One region of the Lacisediminihabitans sp. FW035 genome, then DNA from elsewhere that is predicted to be linked to it. Evidence: predicted binding sites of a transcription regulator. Region 1 holds the regulator's gene; each other region holds the start of a gene.
The links. Region 1 encodes HrcA, which represses chaperone genes, less so after heat shock. Its sites were predicted from a motif close to TTNGCACTCGNNNNNNNCGAGTGCNAA; they were not measured.

Region 1 (4,058 bases):
GTGAAGCACCCGGCCGCCTACGCCGATCGGATCGGGGCCGGCCTGTCACCGGGCGCCGGGAGGGAGACGCTCGACGATGAGACCCGCCGGGTGGAGAGCGTGCTGCTCGGAACCCGCATCCGCGAGGGACTGGTGATCGCCGAGCTGCCTGCGAGGGCACGAACTGCCGTCGCCGGCCTGATCGGCGATGGGCTCGTGGACGGTGCCTCCGCGATCCGCGGGTCGCTGGTGCTCACCCTGCGCGGGCGGCTGCTCGCCGACGCCGTAGTTCGCCGCCTGCTCGAGTAGCCGATTCAGTTGCTGATGAACCGGATGGCCACCGGGTAGGTGTAGAGCTCGCCCCGGTTGGCCGCTATGGCGGCGATGATGCTGAAGACGATGTCGAGCACGGCGACGGCCAGGATGATGATCGCGCCGACGAACAGCCACAGGGTGAACAGTCCGACGAGGTAGCCGAGTAGAACGGTGAGTTGGAAGTTGAGTGCAGCGCGGGTGTGTTCGCGGACGAACGGACCACGGTCGCGAAGCACCAGGTATCCGATCAGCGCCGGAAGGAAGTGGAAGAAAATCCCGCCCAGGTGCACGAGCATCGCCCAGAGTTTCTCGTCGCTCGGACTGAGTGGCTGGGTCGTCTGGTACGGGGACGGAGTGTTTTCTGACATCCGCCCATTAAACACACAAGCCCGGCCGCGTGCGGCCGGGCTTGTGTGAAAACCGATTACTTGATGAAGCGTACCGATGCCGGGTAGCGGTAGCCGACGCCATCCTTCGCCTTGACGAAGCCCTGGATCGACCAGATGAGGCTGATCACCCAAATGGCAAGGGGGAAGATCCAGCCGATCAGACCCCAGAAGCCGAGTGTGACGACGGTGAGGATGGAGTTGAGAATGAAGACGGCAACCTGCGCAATGGCGGCGGTGATCTGGAAGTTCAGTGCTTCCTTCGCCTCGCTGTTGGTGAAGCTGCCGCGGTCCTTGAACACGAGCCAGATGATCAGCGAAGGCAGGAATCCGATGATGCCCCCGAGGTGAGCGAACGAAGCCCACTGGCGGTCCTCGGCCTCGGTGAGGGGTGCTGCCGGTTGCGGTGCAGCCGGCGTGGAGATGGGGTCGGTCATGTGCAGAGCCTTTCGGTGAGCGGATCGATCCTGCGTGTGGCCAGGACGGACTTCGGGCGTGATCTCGCTGAACCCCCGATCGAGGGCGGTGCACGAGCACATGCATAAGGTAGCGCCCCCGTTGCTGTGCGTGCAATGCCTTCACGGTGGTGTGTCACGGTACAATTGGCAGTCTGCAGTAGTGAGTGCCAAGTATCCGTGGTGCGAAATCTGCGCGTTGAGAGAGCGGGGTGGTCGGGATGGTGTCAGAGCGCGGCCTCGATGTGCTCCGCGTCATCGTGCAGGACTACGTCGCCTCGCGAGAGCCGGTCGGCTCGAAGTCGATAGTCGACCGACACTCCTTCGGCGTATCGGCCGCCACCATCCGCAACGACATGGCGCTGCTCGAGGAGGAAGAGCTGATTGCCGCGCCGCACACCTCCTCCGGCCGCATCCCCACGGACAAGGGCTACCGCGTCTTCGTAAACCAGCTTGCCGACCTTCGACCGCTCAGCCCCGCCCAGCGCACCGCGATCGAGACCTTCCTCGGGTCATCCGCCGATCTCGACCAGGTGCTCGGACGCACGGTGCGATTGCTTTCCCAGCTCACACAGCAGGTGGCGCTCGTGCAGTACCCCTCGCTCTCGCGCTCCCGAATCCGACACGTCGAACTCGTGCGGCTCGCGTCATCGCGGGTAATGACCGTACTCATCACCGACACGGGACGGGTCGAGCAGAGGCTGCTCGACGTGTCCGACGAGTTGGAGGAGGGTTTCCTCTCGCAACTCGGCTCACGCCTCAACGCCTCGCTGGGAGGCCTCGGGCTCGCGGAGGCGGCCGAGAAGCTCTCGCAGCTGCCCGATCAGTTCTCCGCTTCGGAGGCTCCGGCAGTCGGCCGGATCGCCTCGGCGCTCATCGAGCAGGTGCTCGCCAATCGCCAGGACAAACTGGTCATGGCCGGAACCGCGAACCTGGTGCGTACCGAGGAAGACTTCAGCGGCAGCATCTACCCTGTTCTGGAGGCGATCGAGGAGCAGGTGACACTTCTCCGCCTGTTCGGCGAGATGGAGCCCGACCAGAACGGGTTCTCGGTGTCGATCGGCAAAGAGAACGCCTCGTTCGGCCTCGGAGAGACCTCGGTGCTGACGACGGGGTACGCGACCTCTGGTGGAGAGGTGTCACGCCTCGGCGTGATCGGCCCCACCCGCATGGACTATTCGAACAACATCGCGGCAGTGAGAGCTGTCGCCCGCTACCTGTCCCGCCTGCTCGGCGAAGACTGAACACCTGAAGGAATTTTGATTGGCTGACCACTACGAAGTACTCGGTGTCGATCGCAGCGCGACCACCGATGAGATCAAGAAGGCGTACCGTCGCCTCGCCAGGGAGCTGCACCCTGACGTGAACCCCGGGGCGGATGCCTCGGAGCAGTTCAAGCTCGTCACGCATGCGTACGACGTGCTGTCCGATGCGCAGCAACGGCAGCAGTACGACCTGGGGCCGCAGACCGGCTTCGGAGGGCAGGGCGGGCAGGGCTTCGGCGGCTTCGGCGACATCTTCGAGTCGTTCTTCGGCGGCGGTCAGACCCGCGGCCCGCGCTCGCGTCGCGAACGCGGCCAGGACGCGCTGGTGCGGGTGGAAGTCGACCTCGACGAGATCATCTTCGGCACGACGCGCGACATCGAGGTGGACACCGCGGTGCTGTGCGAGACCTGCGACGGATCCTGCTGTGCCCCGGGGACGACTCCCGTCACCTGCGACATCTGCCACGGCAGCGGACAGATCCAGCGCACGGTGCGCAGCCTGCTTGGCAACGTGATGACATCGAGCCCCTGTGGCACCTGCCGCGGCTACGGCACCGTCATCCCGAACCCCTGCCCCACCTGCCAGGGCCAGGGTCGCGTGCGCGCGCGCCGCAGCATCCCGGTCGACATCCCCGCGGGTGTCGACACCGGACTGCGCCTGCAGATGCCGAACCAGGGCGAGGTCGGGCCCGCTGGCGGAACCGCTGGCGACCTCTACCTCGAGATCAAGGTGCGTCACCACGATGTCTTCAGCCGCAACGGCGACGACATCCTCGCCACTCTCGAAGTGCAGATGACGGATGCCATCCTCGGCACCAAGACGACGCTCAAGACGCTCGACGGAGACGTCTCGGTCGAGATCCGACCGGGCACGCAGAGCGCAGAGGTCATCACGATCAAGGAGCGCGGAGTGACCCATCTGCGCGGCAGCGGTCGGGGAGACCTCAAGATCGGTGTGCAGGTGACGACCCCGGTGAAGCTCAACCACAAAGAGCAGGACCTGATCAAGCAGTTCGCAAGCACGCGCAAGGCGGCGGCCCCGACGCTGACGCACTTCCAGCAGGGGCTCTTCCAGAAGCTGCGCGACCGGTTCCTCAACATCTGATCTCATGGCGCACTTCTACCTCAGCGAGGAGTTGGTCTCGGCGGTCGTCGGTGAGCGGGTCACTGTCGGCGGCGCCGAAGCCCGGCATGCCGTCACGGTGAGCAGGATCGCTGCGGGGGAGTCGATCGCGATCGGCAACGGCGCGGGACTGCTGGTCTCGGGCACGGTCGTCTCGGCCGAACACACCGAGTTCGTGGTGGAGGTCGAGACCGTCGTCGAGACTCCGCCGGCGTCCCCGGCGATCTGGCTCGTCCAGGCACTCGCCAAGGGCGATCGCGACGAACAGGCAGTGCAGCAAGCGACTGAACTCGGGGTGGACGGGGTGATCCCGTGGTCAGCCCAGCGTTCGATAGTGAAGTGGGAAGGCGCCAAGGTGCGCAAGGGGCACGATCGCTGGAGCGCCATCGTGCGGGAGGCCACCAAGCAGTCGGTGCGCTCGTGGGTTCCGGAGGTCGGCGACCTCGCATCCCTCCCCGTACTCGTGGCGTTGGCGAAGGTGACGCGGATGCTGCTGCTCGAGCCGACCGCGCAGCTCGCCCTCAGCACGCTCGAG
Region 2 (4,058 bases), 440 kb from region 1:
GTCGACTCCCCTCAGCGTGACGGCCCCGACGGACGGATCGGCCACCGGGGCGACGACGACGGTCAGCGGAACCGCCGCCCCCGGGGCATCCATCGACATCGCGGATGTCGCCACCGACGCCAACAGTGTCACCACACTGACACACACCACCGCGGCCGCCGACGGCTCATTCAGCGTCGATGTGACCTCCGCGTCCGGCACGAACGTCTTCGTGATCACGAGCACCGCAAGCAACGGCGGCACCGCCCAGGTGGTGCGGTCCGTGGTGAACGATGTCGTGAATGGCACGCTGCTCTACAGCGTCGACGATCCGACCGGCGACGACAGCGGTCCGGGCAACTACGCCTACCCGAAGGCCGGGGACTTCCACGCCGGCGCCTTCGACCTCGATCGATTCCAGGTCTACGACACCGGATCGACGGTCACCTTCCGGGTACAGACCGCCGACCTCACCCTCACCTTCGGCTCGACGAACGGTGCCCAGCTCGTGGATGTGTACGTGTCGCAGCCCGGCGCGGTCTCGACCTCCACGGCATCGTCCTATCCCGGGATGAACTATTCGACGGTCGCTCCCTGGAGCCGCCTGATCGAGGCGCAGGGTTTCGGCAACAACCGGTTCGTGGATGCCTCAGGCGCCTCGCTCGGTGCGGTGACGGTCGGTGCGAACGCGGTCAGCCGGTACATCACCTTCAGCGTGGACAAGACAGCGCTGGGCGGAACGCCGGCCGCGGGGTGGGGCTTCACCGTGGCCCTCACAGGCCAGGATGGCACGCACGGGGTGGATCAGACCCGCGCCTTCAGCGCGACTGCCGGTGACTACAGTTTCGGAGTCTGCGCCGTGGCATCACCTGCCGCCTTCTGCTCGGCCGACCCGAACACCGTGCCGAAGGTGATGGACACGATCGTGCCGTCGGGAGTCTCGCAGGCGAACGAGCTCGACTACACCGCGGGGCCGGTGAAGTTGGCGGCGGTGGTGATTCCGTAGGGCAGGCGCGGGATGCACGTTCGCTAGACGGCAGTGAACTCGAAGCTGGAGTATCCCGGCCTCGCGTTCCGTGCGCCAGGGCGCGCCCTGGTGAGCGGCGCACTGAATGACATTTGCGACGCAAGAAAGGGCCCGGAACCCTGTTCCGAGCCCTTCGATGTGCCGTCGCGGTCCTGGCGGAGCGAACGACTAAGCGGCGTCGACCTCGAGCCCCTCGTCGCTGGTGGCCGCGGACTCAGGCAGGTTCGCGGGGACGACCTCGATCTTGCGAGCCTTGGACTTCTCGGTCACCGGAATCGTGACGGTGAGCACGCCATTGTCGTATTTCGCCGCGATGCGCTCGGTGTCGATGTTCCTGCCGAGAGTGAGGCGGCGCTGGAACGATCCGGACTGGCGCTCGCGAGAGAGCCACATGACCGTGTCGGTGGAGGCGGCGGCACGTTCGGCCCGGATGCTGAGCACCTGGCCGTCGACGTCGATGTCCACAGTCGCCGGGTCGATGCCCGGGAGGTCGGCGTTCATGACGTAGTTGTCGCCGTCGCGGAAGAGGTCCATCGGCATGCTTCGAGTGCTGCGGGAGGTGGGGTAAAGCGTTGTCATCATCAAACTCCAAGTGCGTTTCTAAACTTGAGTCGGTCTGACTCAACTACAACAAAATTAGCACTCGACCGCGGAGAGTGCCAGCGAATCGGGAGGTCGGTGTTCCGCCCTCAGCGATCACTCCGTGAGCTGAGAAACCGATGATGGCAAACTGACGACTATCGATTCCTATCACCCTGCCTCAGCCTTCGGCAGCGCATTCCCCGCCCTCTTCGCGCAGACGACGGCAGTGGTCATCCCTCTTCCGGTGTTCATCGTGATCGTGGCGGTCGCGGGGACCCTCAGCCTGCCGCGCGCCACCTGGCAGTACTTCGGCCTCTTCGCCACACTTGTCCACGAACTCGGGCACGCGGTGGCCGCGATCCTCACCGGCCGGGCGGTCCACGGCATCCGTATCCGCCGCAATCACTCCGGCGACGCGCTGAGCAGCGGGCGCGGAGTGCTCGGCACCATGGTGAGCGGCGTCTTCGGATATCCGGCACCCGCCATCGTCGGCGCCGCTCAGCTCTGGAGTGTGTTCAACGGATACACGGCTCTTGCCCTGTTCGTTGGCGGGGTCGTGCTTGTGCTCACGCTGCTGGTGATCCGCAACGCCTTCGGCGCGATCGTCGTGATCGTCTCGGCCGCCACCAGTGCGCTGCTCTGGTTCTTCGCCACTCCTGCGTTTCAGGGCTACGCCCTTCTGGTGATCGGGATCGCCCTGCTCGTGGGTGCGGTGCGAGCGCTCGGTACGGTCATCGGCGTGCATGTGTGGCGCCGCGACCAGCTCGCCACCTCCGATGCCTACCTGCTTTATCGTCGAACGGGCATTCCGTCACCGGTCTGGCTCCTGCTCTTCACTACCCTTATCGGCGCGAGCTGCGTCTTCGCGGTTTGGTCCTACCTTGGCTCAGCGGCGCCGTCGTGATCACCGCGAAGGTCGGCAATCACAGGCCGGCCTTGCCCCGGCACCGACCTCGCCGAGCCCGCCTGTTAGGGTTGCCGCGTGAGCGTACGAGTCGAAAAAGTGGATCTGCCGGGCATCGGCACACGCCATGACGTGATCACCAAGAAGGGCCGCCGCATCGGTGTGGTGTCCCATCGATCGGGTGAGCGTGAGCTGGCCCTGTTCGGTGTCGACGATCCTGACGAAGCAGTGGATTCCGTCGCCCTCACCGACGACGAGGCGGCTGCTCTCGCCGATGTGCTCGGGGCGTCCCTCATGCTCGGCCAGCTCGCCGGCATCCGTGAGCAGGCGGCGGGGCTCTTCACCGAGCAGCTGCTCATCTCTGCCGGCTCGCCCTACGCCGGCGAGGTCCTCGGCGCCACCAGGGCGCGCACCCGAACGCACACGTCGATCGTCGCGATCGTGCGGGGAGCGGATGTCATCCCCTCGCCCACTCCGGATACTCCCCTTGAAGCCGGCGACACCATCGTCGCTGTGGGTACCCGTCCGGGGCTCGACGCCCTCTCCCGCGTTCTCACCGACGGCTGATATCCCCTCCGCCCATGCATGACGCCGCCCTGCTCCTCATCGAAGTCGGGGCCGTACTGCTCGGTCTCAGCCTGCTCTCACGGCTGGCGGATCGCATGGGCATCTCCGCCATCCCGTTCTACCTGCTCGCCGGTCTCGCTTTCGGCGTCGGCGGGTTCGTGCCCCTCGATGCCGGCAACGAGTTCTTCACCTTCGGGAGCGAGCTCGGCGTGATTCTGTTGCTGGTGATGCTCGGATTGGAATATTCACCGACCGAGCTCATCACCAGCCTCAAGCGGTCTCGGAGAGCGGGCATCCTGGATGCCCTCCTCAACGCGCTTCCCGGGGCGCTCTGCGCCCTCGTGCTCGGCTGGGGTCCGGTGGCCGCCGTCGCGTTGGCGGGAATCACCTGGGTGTCGTCGTCCGGGGTGATCGCCAAGGTGTTGCGCGACCTACGCCGATTGGGCAACAGGGAGACACCGACGATCCTGTCGATCCTGGTGATCGAAGACCTCGCGATGGCGTTCTATCTTCCTGTGCTCTCGGCGCTGGTGATCGGCGCGGGCGTTCTCGCGGGAGCAACAGCGCTGGTCGTGGCTGTGCTTGTGGTGGCGGTGATCCTGTACCTCGCGCTGCGGCACGGACGCGTCATTTCGCGGCTGTTCGCCGCGAACCACTCCGAATCGCTCCTTCTCGGAGTGCTCGGACTCACCATGTTGGTGGCCGGCATCGCCCAAGAGGTGAATGTCTCGGCCGCGGTCGGTGCCTTCCTGGTTGGGATCGCACTCTCCGGGCGAGTGGCACACAACGCCCAGCAGCTCCTCTCTCCGCTGCGCGACCTGTTCGCCGCCGTATTCTTCGTGTTCTTCGGCCTCTCCACCGAGCCGGCCAGTATCCCGCCGGTGTTGCTGCCGGCCGCGATCCTCGCCGTGATCACGATCGCGACGAAGACCTTCACCGGCTACCGCGCGGCGGCGGCGGCGGGCATCGGAGTACCCGGCCGGTGGCGCACCGGGTTCG
Region 3 (4,058 bases), 1.7 Mb from region 1:
CCCCGGGCTGGCGTGGCCGGTGCTGGTGTCGCTGGCTCCCCGGGCTGGCGTGGCCGGTGCTGGTGTCGCAGGCTCCCCGGGCTGGGCGTGGCCGGTGGCGCAGGCTCCCCGGGCTGGGCGTTTGGCGCCCAACCGTCACAAACCGCTGGCCATGGTCCCCGAAAGAGCAGTTAGTGACGGGTCGCCGGGCCAATGTGCCTCCCGGAGGGCCGGAGAGGCAGCAACTACGCCATCCGTCGCAAACGCCTGACTGCGGCGTACAGACGAGCGCTTTCTGACGGATCGTCGAGGTGGGGTGACGCGGCCGGCGGCAGGACCACGCCCGACGAAGTAACAGGCCGCACACGAAAGCAGGGCGCCTCCCGAAGGAGACGCCCTGCTTTCCGACTGTGCTGACTGGCAGCGCCAACCGGTGGTGCTGGTGGACTTAGAAGTCCATGCCGCCCGACGGGTCACCCATCGGTGCTGCAGCCTTCTCGGGCTTGTCAGCGACGACGACCTCGGTGGTGAGGAACAGTCCGGCGATCGACGCTGCGTTGAGCAGGGCCGAGCGGGTGACCTTCACCGGGTCGTTGATTCCGGCGGCGAGCATGTCGACGTACTCACCGGTCGCGGCGTTGAGGCCGTGTCCCGTGGGCAGGTTGCGCACCTTCTCGGCGACGACACCGGACTCGAGACCGGCGTTGAGCGCGATCTGCTTGAGCGGGGCGTCGACGGCGACCTTGACGATGTTGGCGCCGGTCGCCTCGTCTCCGGTGAGGCCGGTGAGGGCCTCGGAGGCGAACGCGATTGCGCCGGCCTGGATGAGGGCGACGCCACCACCGGCGACGATGCCCTCTTCGACGGCAGCCTTCGCGTTGCGGACGGCGTCCTCGATGCGGTGCTTGCGCTCCTTGAGCTCGACCTCGGTCGCGGCTCCGGCCTTGATGACCGCAACGCCTCCGGCGAGCTTCGCGAGACGCTCCTGGAGCTTCTCACGGTCGTAGTCGGAGTCGGTGTTCTCGATCTCGGCGCGGATCTGCTTGACGCGACCGGCGATGGCCTCGGCGTCGCCGGAGCCCTCGATGATCGTGGTCTCGTCCTTGGTGACGACGACCTTGCGGGCGCGGCCGAGCAGGTCGAGCGTGGCGTTCTCGAGCTTGAGTCCGACCTCCTCGGAGATGACCTGTCCACCGGTGAGGATCGCGATGTCCTGCAGCTGCGCCTTGCGACGGTCGCCGAAGCCCGGAGCCTTGACGGCCACGGACTTGAAGATGCCGCGGATCTTGTTGACGACGAGGGTCGCGAGAGCCTCGCCATCTACGTCCTCGGCGATGATGAGGAGCTGCTTGCCCGACTGGATCACCTTGTCGACCACGGGAAGGAGGTCCTTGATGTTGGAGACCTTCGAGTTGACGATGAGGATGTAGGGGTCTTCGAAGACCGCTTCCTGGCGCTCGGGGTCGGTGACGAAGTACGCCGACAGGTAACCCTTGTCGAAGCGCATGCCCTCGGTGAGCTCGAGCTCGGTACCAAAGGTATTCGACTCCTCGACGGTGACGACACCCTCCTTGCCGACCTTGTCGATCGCCTCAGCGATGAGGGCGCCGATCTCGGGGTCCCCGGCGGAGATGGAGGCGGTTGCCGCGATCTCTTCCTTGGTCTCGATCTCCTTTGCGCCGGCGACGAGCGCGGCGATGACGGCCGTGACGGCCTTGTCGATGCCGCGCTTGAGGCTGATGGGGTCCGCTCCGGCGGCGACGTTACGCAGTCCTTCGCGCACGAGGGCCTGGGCGAGCACGACCGAGGTGGTCGTACCGTCTCCGGCGACGTCATCCGTCTTCTTGGCTACCTCTTTGACGAGCTCCGCACCGATCTTCTCGTACGGGTCGTCGAGTTCGATCTCCTTGGCGATGGAGACACCGTCGTTCGTGATGGTGGGGGCGCCCCACTTCTTCTCGAGTACGACGTTGCGGCCACGCGGGCCGAGGGTCACCTTGACGGCGTCGGCCAGGATGTTGAGGCCGCGCTCGAGGCCACGACGGGCCTCCTCGTTGAAAGCAATGATCTTTGCCATGTGTGTTTTTCGTCCTTCCGGGACGTCATGTAAGCAACAGCTATTGGCACTCTCAATAAGGGAGTGCTAAATGATTCTGGCACTCTCCCCCTGAGAGTGCAAGTGAGCTTCCGGTTGACGAAGCGCTAGGCGTGGGCGAGGAAGGAGACGGATCCCGCCGAGGGAACGAGCTCGATCCACGTGTTGCCCGGGGCGAGGCGCACCGGAGCGCCGGCGTCATCGACGAGATGGATCGGATCCGTCGCCGATGCCTTCGACCAGCGGGCGTGAACGGTGCCGCCGCCGGTGGAAATCCACGCCTCTCCCGACCCGATCAGGTTGGTCTTGGGCACCCCCTGGTCGTTCGTGACGGTGACGCGCATCACGACGACGTTGGTGGTGGAGAGTTGCGCTCCCGCGCTGTCCAGATCGGGCCCGCTTCCCTGGGACCGTCGGAACACCGACCAGACCGGATCCCAGGTCCAACTGCCGTTCGTGAGGCTGGAGAAGGTGTAGTTCACGACGGCGGTGGGGGTGCCGCTTTTGGCAGCCGTCGACGATGGCAGGTCGGGAGCGAATTCGAACTGCGCCGCCGGGGCCGCGATCCCCGTGTGCTGCGCGAGAAGGTCCTGGGCCTTCACCAGCACATTGTGCGGTGCCGCCTTGGCGGGTGTGCGGAAGAAGGTACTCGCGGTGTCCGCCTGGCCGTGGATGGCGTTGTACACGGGGGTGCGACGCATGAGGTCGACGAAACGCTGCTGACCGCCGGAGTAGCAGATGATGCCGCCGACAGGCGAGACGATGTCGGGATCCATCGGACGGATGGATCGCACCGGCCCGAGAAGGGCCGGGATCGTCGACTGCCACACCGCGACATACCGGGTGAGACCGCCCTCCACCAGCTCCTGGTAGACGAGGTCGGTGCTCTCCAGGCCGATCTGGGGCCGCGCGGACGGCAGATTGTCGATCTTGGCGGCGATCGACGCGTGGTCGAGAGTTCCAGCCGGCACCGTGGTCCCCCGGAGCGGAGCGATCGCTATGGGCGGCGCGGTGACGGTGGGGGTGGGCCTCGGGGAGGCGGTCGCAGCGGGCGAGCGCGTCGGCGTCACCTTCTCCGGTGCGCACCCCGCGGCGGAAAGACCGAGCCCGATGACAAGAGTCATCGAGACCAGCGCTCGAACGCGCAGGCGCGACCGCGCCGGAGTGTGCCCCACGGGAGCAGACTAGCGTCGCACGGACGATCGGCCCGCGTGCTGCGGGGCGCGTCTCGAGGACAGCGAACCGAAGTGGGGCGGCGTGGCCGAGCTACTGGGCCAGGCGCACCGATTCCGCTTGGGGACCCTTGTTACCGGTGCCGACCTCGAAGGTCACCTTCTGGCCTTCCTCGAGCACTTTGTAGCCGCCCATGTCGATCGCGGAGTAGTGGACGAAGACGTCTTGCCCGCCCCCATCCTCCGTGATGAAGCCGTAGCCCTTTTCAGCGTTGAACCACTTGACGGTTCCGTTCGCCATTGAATACTCCCTGTGTTTCGCCTCGGATCGCCGCTGTCAGCGACCAATCCCAGATAGTAACTGCGATCCGGGCGATTCGGGACGAATTAAACATCGGCGAAACACGAAGACCGCGGATCAGCCCGCGGGAGGAACGTAATCGCTGCCGAGCACGACGGTGATCGGCGATCCGGGATACGCCTGGGACAGCTGGATCTCGCCGACCTTCAGTGAGAGCACCATTGCGCGGGCTGCACCCTCGTTGGCGGCGTCGCTGTAGTAGACCATCGTCTTGGTGATGTTGCTGGAAGCGGCGTTGGTGCGGGATCCGATCTGCTCGGATGCCCCGGCCCAGCCCTGCGTGACGAGGTTGTTGCCCGCGGCCGTGGCGAGCCCCTTTGTCTTCGTTCCATTGAGCACGGTGATCGCAAGAGCCGGATTGATCTTGGCCTCGGTGGTGGGCGTCGGGGTGGGGGTGGGCGACGGGGTCGACGTCGTGCTCGGGGCTGCGAACGGGAGCTCGATGGTGCCG

Region 2: a site for HrcA is predicted at 1,643-1,669, ahead of ACVXZ4_RS09455 (Hsp20/alpha crystallin family protein). Genes of this name have one in related genera too.
Region 3: a site for HrcA is predicted at 2,100-2,126, ahead of groL (chaperonin GroEL). Genes of this name have one in related genera too.

Annotation. Positions count from the first base shown of each region.
Region 1 is NZ_CM142187.1:1,519,980-1,524,037, forward strand. It holds gene hemW (radical SAM family heme chaperone HemW) at 1-288, shown strand, start outside; gene ACVXZ4_RS07360 (DUF4870 domain-containing protein) at 294-662, opposite strand; gene ACVXZ4_RS07365 (DUF4870 domain-containing protein) at 719-1,117, opposite strand; gene hrcA (heat-inducible transcriptional repressor HrcA) at 1,357-2,379, shown strand; gene dnaJ (molecular chaperone DnaJ) at 2,399-3,505, shown strand; gene ACVXZ4_RS07380 (16S rRNA (uracil(1498)-N(3))-methyltransferase) at 3,510-4,058, shown strand, end outside.
Region 2 is NZ_CM142187.1:1,964,324-1,968,381, reverse strand. It holds gene ACVXZ4_RS09460 (glucodextranase DOMON-like domain-containing protein) at 1-985, shown strand, start outside; gene ACVXZ4_RS09455 (Hsp20/alpha crystallin family protein) at 1,175-1,585, opposite strand; gene ACVXZ4_RS09450 (M50 family metallopeptidase) at 1,815-2,492, shown strand; gene ACVXZ4_RS09445 (cation:proton antiporter regulatory subunit) at 2,571-3,059, shown strand; gene ACVXZ4_RS09440 (cation:proton antiporter) at 3,074-4,058, shown strand, end outside.
Region 3 is NZ_CM142187.1:3,216,913-3,220,970, forward strand. It holds gene groL (chaperonin GroEL) at 428-2,056, opposite strand; gene ACVXZ4_RS15390 (DUF3048 domain-containing protein) at 2,182-3,249, opposite strand; gene ACVXZ4_RS15395 (cold-shock protein) at 3,341-3,547, opposite strand; gene ACVXZ4_RS15400 (LytR C-terminal domain-containing protein) at 3,665-4,058, opposite strand, start outside.